Regions from separate parts of the Brachybacterium hainanense genome, predicted to be linked through region 1. Evidence: predicted binding sites of a transcription regulator. Region 1 holds the regulator's gene; each other region holds the start of a gene.
What was found. Region 1 encodes LexA, which represses DNA repair genes until DNA is damaged. Its sites were predicted from a motif close to TCGAACANNTGTTCGA; they were not measured.
Positions count from the first base shown of each region.

Region 2: uvrA (excinuclease ABC subunit UvrA) is a predicted target of LexA. The motif match lies at 2,733-2,748, and genes of this name have one in related genera.
Region 3: imuA' (DnaE2-dependent mutagenesis accessory factor ImuA') is a predicted target of LexA. The motif match lies at 4,392-4,407, and genes of this name have one in related genera.

Region 1 is NZ_JBHLSV010000025.1:18,349-25,150, forward strand. Features, by position in the region: gene ACFFF6_RS16245 (proteasome assembly chaperone family protein) at 1-827, opposite strand, end outside; gene ACFFF6_RS16250 (HelD family protein) at 986-3,223, shown strand; gene nrdR (transcriptional regulator NrdR) at 3,395-3,862, opposite strand; gene ACFFF6_RS16260 (LysM peptidoglycan-binding domain-containing protein) at 3,892-4,272, opposite strand; gene lexA (transcriptional repressor LexA) at 4,460-5,140, shown strand; gene ACFFF6_RS16270 (ATP-dependent DNA helicase) at 5,263-6,802, opposite strand, start outside.
Region 2 is NZ_JBHLSV010000015.1:55,856-62,657, forward strand. Features, by position in the region: gene uvrA (excinuclease ABC subunit UvrA) at 1-2,663, opposite strand, end outside; gene ACFFF6_RS12705 (MBL fold metallo-hydrolase) at 2,783-3,463, shown strand; gene ACFFF6_RS12710 (NUDIX domain-containing protein) at 3,479-3,943, opposite strand; gene uvrB (excinuclease ABC subunit UvrB) at 4,013-6,118, opposite strand; gene ACFFF6_RS12720 (nitronate monooxygenase) at 6,128-6,802, opposite strand, start outside.
Region 3 is NZ_JBHLSV010000010.1:163,134-169,935, forward strand. Features, by position in the region: gene ACFFF6_RS10330 (GAF and ANTAR domain-containing protein) at 1-55, opposite strand, end outside; gene ACFFF6_RS10335 (hypothetical protein) at 235-1,371, shown strand; gene ACFFF6_RS10340 (hypothetical protein) at 1,570-1,905, shown strand; gene ACFFF6_RS10345 (hypothetical protein) at 2,015-2,560, shown strand; gene ACFFF6_RS10350 (histidine phosphatase family protein) at 2,548-3,060, opposite strand; gene ACFFF6_RS10355 (NAD(P)-dependent alcohol dehydrogenase) at 3,138-4,169, opposite strand; gene imuA' (DnaE2-dependent mutagenesis accessory factor ImuA') at 4,456-5,328, shown strand; gene ACFFF6_RS10365 (DNA polymerase Y family protein) at 5,328-6,802, shown strand, end outside.

The DNA of each region.
Region 1 (6,802 bases):
TGCAGGGCGCCGTCGGCCGCCGCTGCGTCGTACTGCTCCTCGAGCGCGGTCACGATCGCCCCGACCTCCTCGTTCTGCGCGAGGGTCCCGGACAGCGCCGCAGCCGCCGCATCGGTCAGGTCGCCCAGCTCGACGAGCGGCAGCTCGAGCCCGGTCGCATCGCTCACCCGGCGCAGGAGGGCGAGCGCCCCCGCCGGGAAGTCCGTGCGCGTGAGGTAGTGCGGGATCTGCGCCGCGTAGCCGAGCGCCCGATGCCCCGCCCGTTCGAGCTCCTTCTCGAGCAGCGCGCCGAAGCTCGCGGGGACGACGACCTCGGTCTCCTCCTGCTGCTCGGCCTCCTCCGGAGCGAGGGAGCCGTCGTTGGCATGGGCGATCAGCGCGATCGGCCGCGTGTGCGGCACCGCCATCGGATATGCCTCCATGCTCACCACCTGGTCGACCTCGAAGAACTCGACGAGGTCGATGAGGGCCTGCGCCAGACGCTGCCACTGCAGGTCCGGCTCGGGTCCGTCGAGGAGCAGGAACGGCCGGTCCGCATCGTCGTACATGAGATAGATGGCCATCTGGGGGATGTCCACCGAGGCGTAGGAGCGGCCGTCGAACACGGCCTGCGGCCGCGAGCCGCGGTAGTCGACGAGCTCATCGGCCTCGAAGGTCACCAGACGCACATGCCGCAGCGTGTCGCGCAGATAGGTCGCCGCGATCCGGCACGCGTTGCCGGCGTCGACCAGGCCCGGCAAGGCATGCACCAGCGTCATCCGGCTGCGCGGCACCGCCGCCACCACATCCGCCGAGGCGAAGGAGTACAGGTCCCGCGGATCCCTCATGCGCACCTCCTCCACGGCTGCCTCGGACAGGGCGCCGGTCCCGCGCACCCAGGAGCATCAACCATAATGGATCCCCGTGTCCGCCCGCCGGGCGCCCGCATCCCCGGGCGCGCGGGCGCTCCGCCACCCACGCACATCTTCTCAGGGGGACCATCGCCGTGGACGCCACCACCTCGCAGCTCGCCGCCGAGCAGGACTACAGCGACACCCTGTACGAGCGGCTCGACGAGCTGATCGCCCAGGTCGAGCGGAACCTCGAGGAGACGCAGGGATCCCAGAGCGCTTCCACCCATCAGAACCGCTCCGAGCGGGACGCGTTCATGGCCCTGTACGAGGACCGCCTCTCGCTGCTGCGCTCGGTCAGCCAGAACGTCGTGTTCGGGCGTCTGGACACCGACGAGGAGCAGCGGCACTACATCGGGCGGATCAGCCTGTTCACCGCGGAGCGCGAGCAGCTGATGGTCGACTGGCGGGCCCCCGCCGCCGCGGCCTTCTACCAGGCCACCAGCGTCGACCGCCTCGGCGTGCGGCTGCGACGCCATCTCATCACGCGAGGCCGCACCGTGATCGGGCTCGAGGACGACGTCCTGGATCACGAGGTCCTGCACGAGGACGACGACGTCGTGCTCCAGGGAGAGGGCGCGCTGCTCGCGGCGGTCTCCTCCCAGCGCACCGGGAGGATGGGCGACATCGTCGCGACCATCCAGGCCGAGCAGGACCGCATCATCCGCTCCGCGAACCGCGGGGTGCTCGTCGTCCAGGGCGGCCCCGGCACCGGCAAGACCGCCGTCGCGCTGCACCGCGCCGCCTATCTGCTGTACACGCACCGCCGCCGCCTCGAGCACACGGGCGTGCTGATCATGGCGCCCACCCAGGGCTTCCTGCGCTACATCGAACGGGTGCTGCCGAGCCTCGGCGAGTCCGGCGTGGTCATGCTGACTCCCGGCGAGCTCTTCCCCGACGTCTCCACCACGCGCCATGACGAGCCCGAGGTCGCCGCGGTGAAGGGCGGCATCGACATGGCGGCCCTGCTCTCCCGCGCCGTCAAGGCGCGTCAGCTCGTGCCGGAGCATGACGTCCCCGTGACGATCGACGGCACCCGCTTCGTGCTGACCCGCGGCGACGTCGCCGACGCACGTCGCGAGGCCCGAGCCACGCACAGGCCGCACAATGCGGCGCGCGCCGTGTTCGTCCGCGCCGCGCTCGAGCGGCTCGCGAACCGCTACGAGAAGGCGCTGCAGGCCGAAGGACAGACGGTGCTGCCCGAGGACCGTCCGCAGCTGCTCGCCGACCTGCGGGGAGACGCCGAGGTGCGCCGCGCCCTGAACCTCGCCTGGATGCCCTACAGCCCCGAGTCGTTCCTGCGCATCCTGTTCGCGCACCCCGAGCGGCTGCGCGCGGCGGCGCCCCGCTCGCTCTCCCCCGCCCAGCTGGACCGACTCGTGCGCCCGAAGGACGCGCCCTGGACCATCGAGGACGTGCCGCTGCTGGACGAGGTCGCCGAGCTCCTCGGCTCGGACGACGCGGTCTCCCGCGCAGAGGCCGAGCGGCGACGCGAACAGCGTGCCCGGGACGTGTCCTACGCGCAGGAGGTCCTCGAGAACGTCGACACCAGCGGCATGGTCCGCGCCGAGGACCTCGCCGACCAGGTGGCCCAGGTCCGCGACGGCCGCACCCTCGCCGAGCGCGCCCGGGCCGAGCGCGAATGGACCTACGGCCACATCGTCGTGGACGAGGCGCAGGAGCATTCGGCGATGATGTGGCGGGCCCTCATGCGGCGCAACCCCACCAAGTCCTTCACCGTGGTCGGCGACGTCGCCCAGACCTCCTCCGCCGGCGGAACCTCCAGCTGGGAGGAGGCCCTGTCGCCCTACGTCGAGGATCGCCTCGAGGTCGAGCACCTGAGCGTCAACTACCGCACGCCCCAGCGGATCATGGATCCGGCGCAGCGCATGGCCGAGGCACTCGACCTGCCGGTCACCGAGGTCACCTCGGTGCGCGAGGGCGACGCCGATCCGACGCTGCGCCCGGCGCCGGCCTCGGAGCTCACCGCGCAGACGGTCCTCGCGGTGCAGGAGCAGCTCGCACAGGCGACCGGGCGTCTCGCCGTGATCGCGCACGCGAGCCGCCTGGCCGACCTCGTCGATGCGCTGCGCTCCGCGCCCGGCCTGCCGAAGGTCGGCTCGGGGAGCCGGGGCGTCGACGAGATGGTCGCCGTGATGAGCCCGCAGGATGCCAAGGGCCTCGAGTTCGACGGCGTCGTCCTCGTCGAGCCGGCGGAGCTGCTGGCTGACCGGACCCACGGCGCAGGAGACCTCTACGTCGCCATGACCCGTCCCACCCAGCGGCTCGACGTGGTCCATGCCCTTCCTCTGCCGGAGGGCATCCAGGGCTGAGACGAGGATCGGCGGCCGCGGCTTCCCCTCCGCGACCGCCGATCCGGCAGGCGCCGCGAACGGCGCCACCATGCATCCTATGCGGATTCTCGGGAGCCGTGCGACCGGTTCCCCGATTCGGACCGAGGACGACGGAGGGACGGAGGCCGACGTGGCAGGCGAGCACCGGGCTCACGCGCCGGTCGCGCCGCTCGCCGCCTCCTCCCGCAGCCGATGGATCGCCGCCTCGAAGTCGTCGAGGGACTCGAAGGACCGGTAGACGCTCGCGAAGCGCAGATACGCGACGAGATCGAGCTCCTGGAGCGGCTGCAGGATCGCGAGGCCCACCTGGTGCGCCTCGATTTCGGCCTGGCCGCTCTGCCGGATCGCATCCTCGACCTTCTGCGCCAGCAGCGCGAGCTGATCGTCGGAGACGGGGCGGCCCTGGCAGGCCTTGCGGACCCCGGAGATCACCTTGCTGCGGCTGAAGGGCTCGCTGACGCCCGATCGCTTGACGACCGACAGTGAGGCGGTCTCCACCGTCGAGAACCGACGGGAGCAGGCGGTGCACTGACGACGCCTGCGGATCACCGCGCCGTCATCGGACGTGCGCGAGTCCACGACGCGGGAGTCGGGGTTGCGGCAGAAGGGGCAGTGCACCCTTCCAGCTTACAGCGGGGCGACCGCGCTCAGCGGCCGGTCTCCGCCCCGGTGGGGAGCACGATCTCCTGGCCGGCGGTCAGCCGCGGCGTGACCAGCCCGTTGAGGCGACGCACATCGTCGACGAACTCCTGCGGGGCGACGCCCTCGGGGGCGTAGGAGTCCGCGTACGCCCACAGGGTGTCCCCGGCGGCGACCGTGACGACGGGCCCGGAGTCCCCCGATCCTGCGAAGGCCCAAGGGCCGTCGACGAGGAGGAGGACCATGAGCGCGACGACGACCCCCAGCAGGAAGGCGGCGGCGATGCTGAGGACACGGCCGCGACGGGTGAGCACGAGCCGCGCGCGAGCACGGGGAGCATGCTGCTCGATCGCGGTGGTGCGAGCGGCGAGGGGAAGGATCGTTGCCATGTCCGAACTCCTGTTCGATCGAATACGTGTACGACTGTAGGCCCGGTTGACGCGACACGCAAGACCCGTCTCGAACACATGTTTGGCCTGCGGTGCGCGAGCGCCTACTGTGGAAGGCAGGATCACTCCACCAGAGGGGTCCGACAGACGAACCGCCGCCGCCCCGTCCTCCCAGGAGAGTCCGCCCATGTCGCCCACGAGCACCCCGGAGCACGAGAGCTCCCCCGCCCCGTCGGACCTCACCCGGCGGCAGCACCGGATCCTCGAGACCATCACCGCGGAGATCGCCGCGCACGGCTACCCGCCCACCATGCGCGAGATCGGCCAGGCGGTCGGCCTGACCTCCCCGTCCTCGGTCGCCCATCAGCTCGGCGTGCTCGAGCGCAAGGGCTACCTGCGCCGTGACCCCAAGCGCCCGCGCGCGATGGAGGTCGTCCAGCTCGACGAGTCCGGCGCCCCGGACGCGGATGCCGCGGAGGTCCTGCCGGTCTCCCCCTCGGTCGCCGTCCCCCTCGTGGGCCGCATCGCCGCGGGAGTGCCGATCACCGCCCAGGAGCAGGTCGAGGACGTCTTCACCCTGCCCGAGCAGCTCGTCGGCGGCGGGGACCTGTTCCTCCTGCAGGTGGTCGGGGAGTCGATGATCGATGCGGCGATCTGCGACGGCGACTGGGTCGTGGTGCGGCGTCAGCCGGTGGCGCAGAAGGGCGAGATCGTGGCGGCGATGATCGACGGCGAGGCCACCGTGAAGACGTTCGCCGAGCGCGACGGCCACATCTGGCTGATGCCCCACAATCCGTCCTTCACCCCGATCCTCGGCGACGAGTCCGAGATCCTCGGCAAGGTCGTCGCGGTGCTGCGCGCCGTCTGATCACCGCACGGGCGTGGCCGGCGGATCGGTCCCGGCACCCCCCCGGCGCCGGCGCGGGAACGCGCATACCCCCGGTCCACGTCGCCCCGCGCTCCCGAGGGCTCCGGTGCCGGACCGGGCGATCAGCCGTCCGCGAGCCGGCGCAGCGAACCGAGCGCGACCGCCGGGTCCTGCGTGCGCCACAGCGGCGGCATCGCCTGCACGAGGTAGGAGCCGTAGCGCTTGGTGACCAGCCGCGGATCCAGCACCGCGACCATGCCGCGGTCCGCCGAGGAGCGGATCAGCCGCCCGGCCCCCTGCGCCATGAGCAGGGCCGCATGCTGCGCCGAGATCTGCATGAAGCCGTTCCCGCCGCGCTCGGCGATGCGCTCCTGGCGCGCCGAGATCAGCGGCTCGTCCGGCCGCGGGAAGGGGATCCGGTCGATCGTCACCAGGCGACAGGCGCGCCCGGGCACGTCCACGCCCTGCCACAGGGTGATGGTGCCGAAGAGGCTGCTGCTCTCCTCGGCGGAGAAGTCCCGCACGAGCCGCGTCATCGAGTCCTCGCCCTGCACGGCGATGGGCAGGTCCAGGCGCGCACGCACGTGCTCGGCCGCGAGCTCCGCCCCGCGCCGCGAGGAGAACAGGCACAGCGCTCCTCCGCGGGACGCCTCGATCAGCTCGGTCAGATGCTCCATCATCTCGCGGGAGGGCCCGTCCCGCCCGGGCAGCGGCAGGTGCGAGGCCACGTACAGGATGCCCTGGCGGGGATAGTCGAACGGGCTGCCCACATCGAGGCCGGACCACAGGCTCGGATCACGGATCCCGTCCTCGAGCTCGGGGGCGCGGCGGTCCGCGGCGCGCAGGCCCACCGAGCCCGCAGGCGGCTCGAAGCGTCCGCCGAGCGCGAGGGTCGCCGAGGTCATCACCGCGGTGCGCTCCTCGAGGATCGCCCCGCGCAGGGCGCCGGCCACGCTCATCGGCGCGACGGTCAGGCTCGTGCGCCCGGTGGCCTCGGAGCGGGAGATCGCGACCACGTCGTCCTCGTCGGGATCTGAGGCGCGCTCGCACACGTCGATGATCTCCTGCAGGCTCGTGCGGACGGAGCGGCGGGCGCCGGCCGTCCCGGCGAGCTCCTCGTCCCCGGCGTCCTTCGCATCCGCATGCGCGGTCCGGGCCTCGACGCGGAGGGTTCCGATCGCATCGGCCAGCCGCGGGGCGAGGTCGCCGATCACCCGCCCGTCCGGCTGCTCCTCGAGCGCCGCGCGCAGCTCCTCCCCCGCATCGTCCAGGGCGGTGCCGGCGACGCCGAGACCGCGCAGCTCCCGCACCGCGCCGCGCACCATCCCGGGGGCGAGGACCTCCGTGACCGCGCTCGTCACCCGCGCCGCGAGGTCATGGGCCTCGTCGAGGACCACGATGTCGTGCTCGGGGATGATGCCGAGGTTGTTGAAGGCATCGACCGCGAGCAGCGCATGGTTGGTCACGATCAGGTCGACCTCGCGGGCGACCTCGCGGCTGCGCTCGGCGAAGCAGCTGCCGACGAGGGGACAGGTCTGCCCCAGGCACTGGTTGCCGCTCACGGAGACCTGACGCCACGCACGGTCGGAGACCGGGGTCTCGAGGCTGTCGCGGTCGCCGGTGTCGGTCTCCTCGGCCCATGCCCGCAGGCGCCGGATCTGG
Region 2 (6,802 bases), on a different contig from region 1:
GTGTTGCCCTTGTCGACGAGTCCGTCGAGCACGCCGAGGAGCTTGCGGACGTCCTCGAAGTGCAGACCCGTGGTCGGCTCGTCGAGCACGTAGACGCTGCGGCCGTTGTGGCGCTTGTGCAGCTCGGACGCGAGCTTGACGCGCTGCGCCTCGCCGCCCGACAGGGTGGTCGCGCTCTGGCCCAGGCGCACGTAGCCCAGGCCCACGTCGACCAGGGTCTGGAGCTGGCGCCGGATCGCCGGGACGGCCTCGAAGAACTCGACCGCCTCGGAGATCGGCATGTGCAGGACCTCGGCGACGTTCTTGCCCTTGAAGCGCACCTCGAGGGTCTCGCGGTTGTAGCGGTTGCCGTGGCAGACCTCGCACTGGACGTACACGTCCGGCAGGAAGTTCATCTCGATCTTGATGGTGCCGTCGCCGGAGCAGGCCTCGCAGCGTCCGCCCTTGACGTTGAAGGAGAAACGTCCCGCCTGGTAGCCGCGGATCTTCGCCTCGGAGGTCTGGGCGAACAGGGTGCGGACCCGGTCCCAGACGCCCGTGTAGGTCGCGGGGTTGGAGCGCGGGGTGCGCCCGATGGGCGACTGGTCCACGTGCACGACCTTGTCGAGGTGCTCGAGTCCCGTGACCCGCTTGTGCCGCCCCGGGACGAGGCGGGCCCGGTTGAGCTCCTTGGCCAGGACCGCGTAGAGGATGTCGTTGACGAGCGTCGACTTCCCGGAGCCGGAGACGCCGGTGACCGCGGTGAACGTCCCCAGGGGGAAGGTGACGTCCATGCCGCGGAGGTTGTTCTCCCGCGGACCGACGACGGTCAGCTGCCGTCCCTTGTCGACGGGCCGGCGCGCCGCGGGCACGGGGATGGACAGGTGTCCGCTGAGATACTGCCCGGTGAGGCTGTCCGGATTGGTCTTCAGGTCCTCGACGGAGCCGGAGTGGACGACGTGCCCGCCGTACTCGCCGGCGAGCGGACCGATGTCCACGACCCAGTCGGCGGCGTTGAGCGTGTCCTCGTCGTGCTCGACGACGATGAGGGTGTTGCCGAGGTCGCGCAGCCGGGTGAGAGTGGCGATGAGGCGCTCGTTGTCGCGCTGGTGCAGGCCGATCGACGGCTCGTCCAGGACGTAGAGCACGCCGACCAGTCCGGAGCCGATCTGGGTGGCCAGGCGGATCCGCTGCGCCTCGCCGCCGGAGAGCGTGCCTGCCGCACGGGCGAGGGAGAGATAGTCCAGTCCCACGTCGAGCAGGAAGCCCAGGCGCGAGCGCACCTCCCGGAGGATCTCCTCGGCGATCTCCGCGTCGCGCTCGCTCTGCTTCAGGTTCAGCACGAACTCCTGGGCCTCGCGGATCGACAGCTCGCACAGCTGCGCGATCGAGAGGCCGCCCACGGTGACGGCGAGGATCTCCGGGCGCAGGCGCGCTCCATGGCAGGCGGCGCAGGGCACCTCCCGCATGAACTGCTCGTACTTCTCCTTCGCCCAGTCGGATTCGGTGTCCGTGTGCCGCCGGTTCAGGAAGTGCATGACCCCCTCGAAACCGGTCGAGTAGGTCCGCTCGCGGCCGAAGCGGTTGCGGTAGCGCACGTGCACCTCGAAGTCGCTGCCGTGCAGGAGGGCGTCCTTGGCGCGCTGGGGCAGCGCCCGCCACGGGACGTCCATCCGGAACGTGAGCTTCTCGGCGAGCCCGGCCATCATCTCCTGATGATGGTCGCTCGAGCCCATGGTCCAGGGCGCGATCGCGCCCTCGGCGAGGGAGAGGTCCTCGTCGGGGACCACGAGCTCCGGGTCGACCTCGAGCTTCTGGCCGAGCCCGGTGCACTCCGGGCAGGCTCCGTAGGGGGCGTTGAAGGAGAAGGACCGCGGCTCGATGTCGTCGATGGTGAGCTCGTGGCCGTTCGGGCAGGCGCGCGCCTCCGAGAAGCGGCGCATGCGGGAGGGATCGTCGTCGTCGCGATCGACGAAGTCGACCACCAGGAGCCCTTCGGCCAGGCGCAGCGCGGTCTCGACGGAGTCGGTGAGGCGACGGCGCGCGTCCGGCTTCGCGGCCAGACGGTCCACGACCACGGAGATCGAGTGCTTGAGCTTGCGGTCCAGCTCGATGTCCTCATCCAGCCGACGCAGGCGCCCGTCGATCCTGGCGCGGGCGTAGCCCTGCGCGCGCAGGGAGGACAGCAGGTCCACGTGCTCGCCCTTGCGCCCGCGCAGCACCGGGGCCAGCAGCTGGAAGCGGGTGCCGGGCTCGAGCTCGAGGAGGATGTCGACGATCTGCTCGGCGCTCGTGGCGGTCACGACCTCACCGCAGGTCGGGCAGTGCTGCACGCCGGTGCGGGAGAACAGCAGGCGCAGGTAGTCGTAGATCTCCGTGATCGTCCCGACGGTCGAACGCGGATTGCGGTTGGTGGACTTCTGGTCGATCGAGACCGCCGGGGAGAGCCCCTCGATGTGGTCGACCGAGGGCTTGTCCATCTGACCGAGGAACTGGCGCGCGTAGGAGGACAGCGACTCGACGTAGCGGCGCTGGCCCTCCGCGAAGATCGTGTCGAAGGCGAGGGAGCTCTTCCCAGAGCCCGAGAGCCCGGAGAAGACCACCAGGCGATCCCGGGGGATCTCGATGTCGACGTTCTTGAGGTTGTGCTCCCGAGCACCACGGACTACCAGCGAATCACTCACCGGTCCATCGTAGTGGCGGAGAGGGACGCCCGACCGCTTCCTCTCGACAGAGCAGGACAGATCCTGTCCTCGAACTTCCGTACGAACCCGCTCCCGGCTCCCTCCCCTATGCTCGGCGCATGAGCACCCCGGACCCCTACACCCCGCACGTCGAGGTCGGCGGCCCCGCCGCCCTGCGCATCATGCCGACCATGATCATCCGCAAGGCCGCCGTGGGCCCGATGGACAACAACGCCTATCTGCTCACATGCCGCGTCTCCGGCGCCCAGCTGCTCATCGACGCCGCAGCCGATGCACCCCGGCTCCTGCAGCTGGTGCGCGAGGGCTCTCCCGTCTCCCGCCTGGACACCATCGTGACCACGCACCAGCACCAGGACCACTGGGGAGCGCTGGCTCCGGTCGAATCGGCCACGGGCGCGGTGACCGCCGCCGGCGCGGCGGACGTCCCCGGCATCGCCGTGCCGACCGCGGAGCCGCTGCGCCACGGGGACACCCTGCGGGTCGGGGTGCACGATCTCGAGGTGATCGGCCTGCGCGGCCATACGCCGGGCTCGATCGCCCTGCTGTGGCGCGGTGGCGGCGACGGCGACCACCTGTTCACCGGCGACTCCCTGTTCCCCGGCGGCGTCGGCGCGACGCAGAGCGATCCGCGGCGCTTCGAGCAGCTGCTGTCCGATGTGCGCGAACGCATCTTCGACGTGCTCGGCGACGCGACCTGGGTGTATCCCGGTCACGGCGACGACACGACCCTCGGTGCGGAGCGGCCGCATCTGGACGAGTGGGCCGAGCGCGGCTGGTAGCGGGAGGCGCCGACGTCAGGAGCGACGGGACTCGAGGGCCAGGCGGAGCCATCGGGAGGTCGGATCCTGGCCGGGCAGATCGCTGAGATCGGTCGCGGCCCACCGAGCGTCCCGCAGCTCGAGCGAGGTCCTCGCGCGAGGGCTCCCCGCCGTCCCCGCGAAGATCGTGATCGTGTCGCGCTTCCCCTCCGCCCGGCTGCGGACCGTCGCGAGCTCGTCGAGCGGACCGGCGATGTCGAGGCCGAGCTCCTCGCGGACCTCCCGCCGGGCCGCGGCCTCGGCCGCCTCCCGGCCCGGCCGGAAACGGCCCCCGGGCAGCGCCCACCGGTCCTGATCGGTGTAGGAGTGCCGCACGGCCAGGAACCGTCCCGGATCCTCCGGATGGAGCAGGAGGACCTTCACGCCGAAGGTACGAGGCCGCCGCAGCCTCCACCAGATCCGGCGGAGACGGTGCCCGGCGGTCATGAGCGTGCTGAGCATGACCTGCTCTCCTCTCGTGGGAGACGCCCCTCCGGGCCCCCGCGGGAGGGCCGGGCGGCGCCCCGATGCTCAGCTCGACCGCTGCACGCGGCGCAGCTCCTTCTTCAGCTCGGTGACCTCGTCGCGCAGACGGGCGGCGACCTCGAACTGGAGGGTCTCCGCGGCCTGATGCATCTGGGCGGTGATCTCGTCGATCATCCCGCTCAGCGCTCCGACCGGATCATCGCCCAGGTCCACGCTGCGCGCGGTCACGGCATCGGTCGCCTGCGCCCGCGCCCGATCGCGGGCCACCCGCTCCTTGCCGGAGCGGTAGTCCGTGGACATGAGGGTCTCGGTGTCGATGTCCTCGCGCGCGAGCATGTCGGTGACATCCGCGATCTTCTTGCGCAGCGGGGTCGGGTCGATCCCGTTCTCCTCGTTGTACGCGATCTGCTTCTCCCGGCGGCGGTTGGTCTCGTCGATCGCCTGCTGCATCGAGTCCGTGATCCGGTCCGCGTACATGTGCACCTCGCCGGACACGTTGCGGGCGGCGCGACCGATGGTCTGGATGAGCGAGGTGCGCGAGCGCAGGAAGCCCTCCTTGTCGGCGTCGAGGATCGCCACCAGCGAGACCTCCGGCAGGTCCAGGCCCTCTCGCAGCAGGTTGATGCCGACCAGCACGTCGAACTCGCCCATGCGCAGCTGGCGCAGCAGTTCGACCCGACGCAGGGTGTCGACGTCGGAATGGAGGTACTGCACGCGCACACCGTTCTCGAGGAGGAAGTCGGTGAGGTCCTCGGCCATGCGCTTGGTCAGGGTCGTCACCAGCACGCGCTCATCGGCCTGGACCCGCTTCTCGATCTCTGCGCGCAGGTCGTCGATCTGCCCCTTGACGGGCTTGACGATCACCCGCGGATCGACGAGACCGGTCGGGCGGATGATCTGCTCGACCACCCCGCGCGACTTCTGCAGCTCGTACTCGGCGGGGGTCGCGGAGAGGTAGACCGTCTGCCCGGTGCGGCGCACGAACTCGTCGAAGGTCAGGGGGCGGTTGTCGAGCGCGCTCGGCAGGCGGAAGCCGAAGTCGACCAGGGTGCGCTTGCGGGAGCGGTCCCCCTCGTACATCGCCCCGATCTGCGGGATCGTCACATGGGACTCGTCGATGACGAGGAGGAAGTCCTCGGGGAAGTAGTCCATGAGGGTGTTCGGGGGGGTGCCGGGTCCGCGCCCGTCGAGATGGCGCGAGTAGTTCTCGACCCCGTTGGTGCTGCCCATCTGCCGCAGCATCTCGAGGTCGTGGGTGGTGCGCATGCGCAGGCGCTGCGCCTCGAGCAGCTTGTTCTGGGACTCGAGCTCCTCGAGCCGCTCGGCGAGCTCGACCTCGATCGAGTCGATCGCCCGGGAGAGCCGCTCGGGGCCCGCCACGTAGTGGGAGGCCGGGAAGACGTGGATCTGCTGCTCCTCGCGCACGACCTCCCCGGTCAGCGGATGCAGGGTGTAGAGCGCGTCGATCTCGTCGCCGAAGAACTCGATCCGGATCGCGAGCTCCTCGTACATCGGGATGATCTCGACGGTGTCCCCGCGCACGCGGAAGGTGCCGCGCTCGAAGGAGACGTCGTTGCGGTCGTACTGCATGTCCACGAAGCGGTGCAGCAGCTGGTCCAGGTCCAGCTGATCGCCGACGGCGAGGCGGACCATGCGATCCACGTACTCCTGCGGGGTTCCCAGACCGTAGATGCAGGAGACGGAGGAGACCACGACGGTGTCGCGGCGGGTGAGCAGCGAGTTGGTGGCGCTGTGGCGCAGCCGCTCGACCTCCGCGTTGATGCTCGAGTCCTTCTCGATGTACGTGTCCGACTGCGGGACGTACGCCTCCGGCTGGTAGTAGTCGTAGTACGAGACGAAGTACTCGACCGCGTTGTTCGGCAGCAGCTCCCGGAACTCGCTCGCGAGCTGCGCGGCGAGGGTCTTGTTGTGCGCCATCACCAGGGTGGGGCGCTGCAGCTTCTCGATGAGCCAGGCGGTCGTGGCGCTCTTGCCCGTGCCGGTCGCGCCGAGCAGCACGACGTCCTGCTCCCCGGCCTCGATGCGCCGGGCGAGCTCGGCGATGGCCTGGGGCTGGTCGCCCGAGGGCTGGTACGGGGAGATGACCTCGAAGGGGTTGAGGGCGCGGACGAGATCGGTGACGGGACGCATGGGACGAGCCTACGACCCTTCGCGGACAGGTCCTGTCCGCGGATCGCCGGTGGCGGCGGGATCCAGGGCCCGGAGGATCTGCGCCGCCGTCCCGGGACGGGCCCCGGCGTGCCCGGTCCCGGCCCAGAGGTGGAGCCGGCCCGCATCGTCCCCGGCGGCGGCCCGCAGCGGAGCGGTCATGCGGTGCACGTGCGGGTAGCCGACGACCTGCTGGGCTGCGAGCTCCCGCGTCGTGCGCGTCACGAGCGCCCGGGCGGGCCGACCCGTGAAGACGCGCGTCACGACCGTCGGGGAGTCCCCGCCCAGCGCCCGCGCATGCACCGGCCGCGTCCCGGCCTCGACGGCCGGCAGCAGCAGCGTCCCCACCTGCACCGCATCGGCCCCCGCCGCCAGCAGCGCCCGCACGTCCTCGCGCGAGGAGATCCCGCCTGCGGCGACCACGGCGGGGCGGCGCTCGCCGCCCTCTCCCTGCGCGGCCGAGAGAACGCCCAGCACCTCCGCGAGGAGAACGGGCAGCGGACGCCCGGACGGCTCCTCGTCCTGACGGAAGGTGCTGCGATGCCCGCCCGCCTCGGGCCCCTGGACCACGAGGATCTCCGGGGCCAGCGGCAGCACGCAGCGGACCTCCTCCGGCGTGGTCACGGTGATCCCCAGCTCGATTCCGGCAGCATGGATGCGATCGGC
Region 3 (6,802 bases), on a different contig from region 1:
ATCTGCTGAGGGCGAGGAACTCTTGTGCGAGTCGGTGGTGGGGGATCCCGGACATCGAACGCCATCTCTCCTGACGTGAGCTCGGATGACACCCAGGTTCTACCGCATGGTCGGCTCCGGGGCAAGACGGAGCCGCCGCGGTGCGGTCGCCGCACGGGGATGCGGGCCGGCCCGGAGGCCGACCGCATGGTCGGCGGCACCCTCGTCCGCGAGCGCCTGTCCTACGGTGGCCGGATGCCGACCTCCCCACCTGCGCCTTCGTCGCGACCGCGCCGTGCCTCCACGGGCCGCATCCCGACCGATGCCCTGCACCAGGACGCGGTGCCCGATGCCGGGGCGTCCCTCTCGGTCCTCGTCGTCGCGGATCCCGGCCTGCCCACCCGCAGATTCCTCGACGTGGAGCCTCTCGTGCACGAGCGCCTGGGGGAGCGGCTCGGGGTCGATCCGGCGATCGAGGTGCGATCAGCCCTCGTGGAGACACGGCCGGACGGCTCCCTCCTCCTGGCCGAGACGGCGAGCACCCGTGCGAGCGGCCGCTTCTCGGCGACCGTCGTCCTCACCGAGATGCCCCGCTGCATCCATGGCGAGCTCCTCGTCGCCGAGGTGTTCCCGCAAGAGCGGCTCGCGGCGCTGTTCTGGCCCACGCTGGGGATCATCGCCCGCCGCACGCGGATCGCCGAGGTCGCCGCGGACAGCATCGTGCACGCCCTGGACGGCGATGCTCCCGACCGTGCGGGGATGCCCCGCCGCCGGTCCGCCTGGGCGGAGGACCCCGAGCGCGATGCGCTCCTGCTGCATGCCCGGCGCCTCACGGGGCCCGTGCGGACCGTGATCGGCATGGTCGTGACGAACGCCCCCTGGCGCACGGCCCGGAAGCTGTCGAGCGCTCTGGCCGCGGCCTCGGCGGCGGGAGCCTTCGGCATCTTCTACAACTCGATCTGGCAGATGGCCGCCGCCCTGTCCACCGCCCGTCTGCTCGTCATCGGTCTTCTCTCCATGACTGTGATGGTCCTCTGGCTCGTGCTCCGCAACGGGCTCTGGGACCGCGCGGGACCGGAACGGGGACCAGGCGTGGCGATGCTGTACAACCTCTCGACGCTGGCGACCCTCTTCCTGTGCGTCCTGGCCCTGTACGTCGTGCTCGTGGTGCTCATCCTCATCAGCGGGGCGATCGTCATCGACCCGTCCTTCATGTCCGACGTCCTCGGTCAGCCTGCGAGGTTCTCGCACTACATGGGCATCGCGTGGCTGAGCGCCGCGATGGGCGTCGTCGCGGGCGGGATCGGATCGAGCTTCGACCCCGAGACCGACGTCCGTCAGCTCACGCACGGGATGCGCGAGCGGCAGCGGACCAGCGACGAGCACCGCTGATCCGCGCCCGTCCTCGGCCCTGCCGTCCAGGCGGTCGACAGCCTTGGGCGCGCCCCCGCCGCTCGCCTACCGTCGACATGCCATCCGTCCGAGGAGCCTCCGCTCCCGCCGGACCGGTCACGGATCCGGACAGCAGACGCAGCCGCCCGCCCGACACCCGCACCGAGGTCACGTCGTCGTGGCCGGAGGAGGCCCGCCATGCCGCACACGCTGTCCATCGTCGTCCGCGCCGACATCGCCCTGGACACGATCACCCTCGAGGTCTCCGGCTGCCTGACGCGCGATACCGCGTGGCCGCTGGAGCAGCAGATCCGGCGCGCCCGCGCCGTGGATCCCGAGGCCCCCGTGGAGGTGGATCTCACGAACCTCTCCCATGCCGATGCCGACGCCCTCGAGTACGTCCGGGCGCTCGCGGAGGCGCTCACCGACCCCGCCTACGTGCAGCGGGCGCACGTCACCCTGGTCGGAGGATCGGTCATCGACCGCTGCTCCCTCACGACCGGCGTGGACGGGGCTCCCACCCCCTCCTCATGATCCACGGCGGCCCGCCGGACCGGTGGGAGAGGGCGGACGCGGCGACCTGAGAGACTGAGGGCGATCCACGCCGCGGCCCGACCGATGCCGAGGCCTGAGGAGGACCGCCATGCTCACAGAATTTCTCCGCGACCAGGCGTTCGCGATCGCGTGGCTCGCGGTCATGGGAGCCGGATGGTTCGGGTGGGCGCAGGAGGATCCGCGCCCCGGGCTGCGACCGCTGTGGGGAGCGGGATCGGTGCTCGGTCTGCTGCTCGGAACCGGGTTCGGGCTCCTGGTGTGGCGCAACTGGGCGACGGCGACGGCGCTCGACGGACGCTACGGGGTCTTCGCGGCCGTCGTGGTCGCCGAGGTCGTGCTGATCGGAGGCGGATGCCTGCTGCTCGCCCGGAGGAGGCTGACCCGCTGGTACGGCTGGTGGATCGGCCTCTGCGTGGCGCTGCACTTCGTCCCGCTCGCCTGGGTGTTCTCGGACTGGTCGTACCTCCTGCTCACCGCCGTCCAGGTCCTCGGCCTGCTCGCGATGCTCCCGGTGATGCGCCGGACCGAGCATGCGACGAGCCGCTGGGCATGCCCATGGATCGCCGGGACCTTCCTGCTCTACGCCGCGCTCTCGGCGGGTCTGTTCCTCGCGGAGCACGGCTACCCGTTCTGACCGGGGGCCCTTCCCGCCTCCACCTCCGCACCGAGGAGGTCCGGGAAGCACAGCCCCTCCCAGAAGCAGGCCGCCTCCTCCCCGGCTTCCAGCCGGTCCGTCACGACGAGCCATGCGGTGATGACCATGCCATGCGCAGCGATGACCAGGTCTCCGTCGCATCCCGCGAGATGCTCGCGCACGGCCTGGTCGAAACGTGTCCCGGCCGCGGAGAGGCTCTCCCATCCGCGGTGCCGCGCATCCGGGGTCCCGCCGACCCAGGCCCGACGCCGTGCGCGGACCTGGGAGTCGAAGGGCTCGCCCGGACGACGGACCTCACCGAAGCGGTCGTCGAGGACCGGTGCGGCACCGGTGGCGAGCTGGGCCGTCTCGACCGCTTTGACCTCGGCGCTGCTCAGCACCAGGGCCCCGGCGGGGAGCCTCCTGCCGGTCCTCCGGGCAGCCGCTCGGCCCTCCGGGCTGAGCGGCCACCGCGCCGGATCGAGGGACGGGCTCGCCACCGGTTCGGCGTGACGCAGGAGATGGATGCGCCGGAGCGGCCTTCCATCTCCCGCCGCATCATCGTCGCCCGCCCGGCTCACAGCCGGATCTGCAGCTTCACGTCCGTCGGGCGCCCCTCGAGGAAGCGGTCGAAGGCGGCGGTCGCATCGTCGAAGGCGAAGGTCTCGGTGACGAAGCGGCCCAGGTCCACGGCATCGGTCGCGGCGAGGTCGATCGCCTTGCCGTAGACGTTCTTGTAGCGGAAGACGGTCTCGATGCTCAGCCCGCGGGCGGCGGCGGTGGAGACGTCGAAGGGGACGTCGGAGACGGGCATGCCCACCAGCACGATCCGTCCCCCGGGTGCCGGGATCGACCACAGGCCGCGGTAGGCCGGCGCCGCACCGGATGCCTCGAAGACGACCTGCGGCCCCCAGCCGTCGGTCTCGGCGCGCACGCGCTCGCCCAGGTCCTCCTGGGTGGCGTCCACCGGGATGATCCCGTCGAGCCCGTCGAGCAGGCCCAGCTTCTGCGGCAGCACGTCGCTGACGTAGACGCGGCTCGCCCCGCCCGCGCGGGCGGCGAGGGCGATCATGATGCCGATCGTCCCGCTGCCGATCACGGCGGCGACGTCGCCGGGGGAGATCTGCGCCCTCGTGGCGGCGAACATGCCCACGGAGAAGGGCTCGATCATGGCGCCCTCTGCGTAGCTCAGCGCGTCGGGGAGCCGGAAGGTGTAGGCGGCGGGGTGGATGACCTCGTCGGCGAGACAGCCGTGGACGGGCGGGGTGGCCCAGAAGCGCACGCCGGGGTCGACGTTGTAGTTGCCCTCGCGCACGGCTCGGGAGGCGAGGTCCGGCACGCCCGGCTCCATGGCGACGCGGTCGCCGGGGGACAGATGGCTGACGCCCTCGCCGACGGCGACCACGGTGCCGGAGCCCTCGTGGCCCAGCACCATCGGCGCCTCGACGACGAAGGGGCCGATCCGCCCGTGGGTCAGGTAGTGCACGTCGGAGGCGCAGATGCCCACGGTGTGCATGGCGATCTTCACCTCGCCGGGGCCGGGGCCGCCCAGGTCCGGGATCTCCTCGATGGCCATGCGGCCCTTCTCCTGCAGCACGAGTGCGCGCATGCGATCTCTCCTTCGTGAGGCGCGTCGCCGGCGACGCGACGGTGGTCCGACGCCCCCACTCTGCCAGGCCTGCCCGCGAGCGAGCCCGTGCGTCCGGCTCCGGATCGGGGCCCTCGCGGACGAGGACGGGCCGGTCTGTCGGGTCCCTCGCCCATGATGCGGACATGCGTTCGACGACACCGCCCGCCCCGCTTGACGACAGGTCCGCTCCGCGGCGTAGAGTCGAACATGTGTTCGATGATGATGGATGTCCCGGCGCAGGGAGCGAACGGAGGAGGGCAGGAGCATGAGCACGGCGATGCAGGCCCCGCAGCGGCGGGGGCAGGGAGCCCGGCTCGCCCACGCTCAGGCGGTGCTCGGTGCGGCGGAGCGCGCCACCGCCCGCTGGGGCGGGCGGATCGACCGCACCGCTCTGCGCCGACCGGTCCCGCCGTCTCCTGCCCGAGCTCTCACCGCTCCGCAGGAGGCGCCGGACGAGCAGCTCCCCGCACGGGATGACTCCGGGCACCTCCCCGTCCCCGCCGCTCTGGCCCCGCTGGTCCCGTACGGGATGCTGCGGGCGGGCAGCAGCCTCGCCGTCGGCGGGGCGGCCCGCTCCTCTCTGCTGCTGGCCCTCGCCGCGGCCGCGATGGGGGAGGACTCCTGGTGCGCGATCGTCGGCATGCCCGACGCCGGGCTGCGCAGCCTGCTGGACGCCGGAGCGGACCCGGATCGGCTCGCGTTCATCCCCACCGGCCGTCCGGAGGAGATGCCGCAGCTGCCTCAGGTGCTCTCCGCCCTGGTGGACGGGACGGGAGTGGTCGTGCTCGGCCCCGACCTGCATCTGGCCCCTGTCCTGTGGCGCACCCTCGCCTCCCGCGCCCGCACCCGGGACACGCTGGTGCTGGCGGCGGATCCGCCGGGACGCGCGGATCTGCGTCTGCAGTCCGCGGAAGCGCGCTGGCAGGGCCTGGGACGAGGATCGGGACGGCTGCGCAGGCGCCTGCTGCGGGTGAGCGCGGCCGGACGCGGCATCGCCGGACGGCGCGAGATCGAGGTGCTGCTGCCCGATGTGCAGGGGCTGCTGCGCCCCGCATCGACGACCACCGCAGCGCCGCCGCTGCTGCGCTCCGTGCGAGCCCCTCACGTCGTCGCGCCGCCGCTGCGGAGGGCCGTCTAATGCCCGTCCCGGAGCAGCGGACGCCTCCGGCGACCCGCACCGCAGCGGTGCTCGTCCCGCACTGGCGGCTGCTGTCCGCGCTGGACCGGCATCGGGGTCCGCAGCCCGCGCAGCAGCGGACCGGACGGGACGCGACGCAGGAGACCGCCGTCCCGTCCGCAGCGGCATCACCGATGGTCCTGGTCGAGCGTCACCGCGTGATCCGCGCCGACGCGGCGGCGGCCGCGGCCGGCGTGGTCCTCGGCATGCGCCGCCGCGCCGCCCAGGCCGCCTGCCCCGGGATGCTCGTCCTCGAGGCGGACCGCGAGCACGAATCCGCCCTGTTCGAGGTGGTCGCCGCGGCGACCGACACCGTCGCCGCGGGCGTGGACGTTCTGCGCCCCGGCGTGCTCCTCATGGCAGCCCGCGGACCGGCCCGCCACCGGGGAGGGGAGCCGCAGCTGGCCGAGAGCATCCTCGACGCCGTTGCGGACCTCACCGGCTGGGAAGCGCGGGTCGGCATCGCCGACGGGCCCTTCGCCGCGCTGCTCGCAGCCCGCAGCGGACGGATCATCCGTCCCGGACGCAGCGCCGAGTACCTCGCGCCCCACGACATCGCCACGCTGCGCCACGCCCCGGTGGGACCGGGCTGGGGGCATCGGGACCGGCCGGGGCCGACCGGCGCGGACCGCCTCGACCTCACCGAGGTGGTCGACCTGCTCCTCCGCCTGGGCATCGCGACCCTCGGGGACCTGGCAGCGCTCCCGGCGGCCTCCGTCCAGGACCGTTTCGGGGCGGATGTCGCCCTGCTGCAGCTTCTCGCGCGCGGCGGGGAGCCGACCCCGCCGGCCATGCACCGCCCCGAGCAGCCGATCGAGGTGCTGCGTGTGCTCGAGACCCCGCTCGTCCGGTCCGACCAGGCCGCCTTCGCCGCGCGCCCGATGGCCGACGAGCTGCACGGCATGCTCGTGGCGCGCGGGCTGATCTGCACGCGGCTGCGGATCATCGGCCGCACCGAGCAGGGCGAGGAGCTCGAGCGCACCTGGCGCCATGACGGCGAGCTGACCCCGGCCGACGTCGTGGACCGCGTGCGCTGGCAGTGCGAGGGCTGGCTCGCCACGGCGCAGCGGAGGGGGCAGGAGACCGGGGCGATCACCCAGCTGCTCCTCCAGCCTCTGCAGCTGATGCCCGCGGGGGAGGGGGCGGCGGCGCTCTGGGGCAGCGCGGGAGAGGCCGATCTCCGCGCCGGACGCGCCTTCGCGCGCATCCAGGGCCTCGCCGGGGAGGAGGCGGTCCAGGTCCCCGTCCCGGTGGGCGGCCGCCTGCTCGCCGAGCAGACCCGGCTGGTGCCCTGGCGGGCGCAGAAGCCGGTGCCGCGACCGGGTCCCTGGGACGGCGGCCTCCTGCGGCCGGCACCTGCGACCGTGTTCCGCAGGCCGCCCTCGGTGCTCCTCGAGGACGCGTCCGGACGTCCCGTCCGCGTCGACGCCCGCGG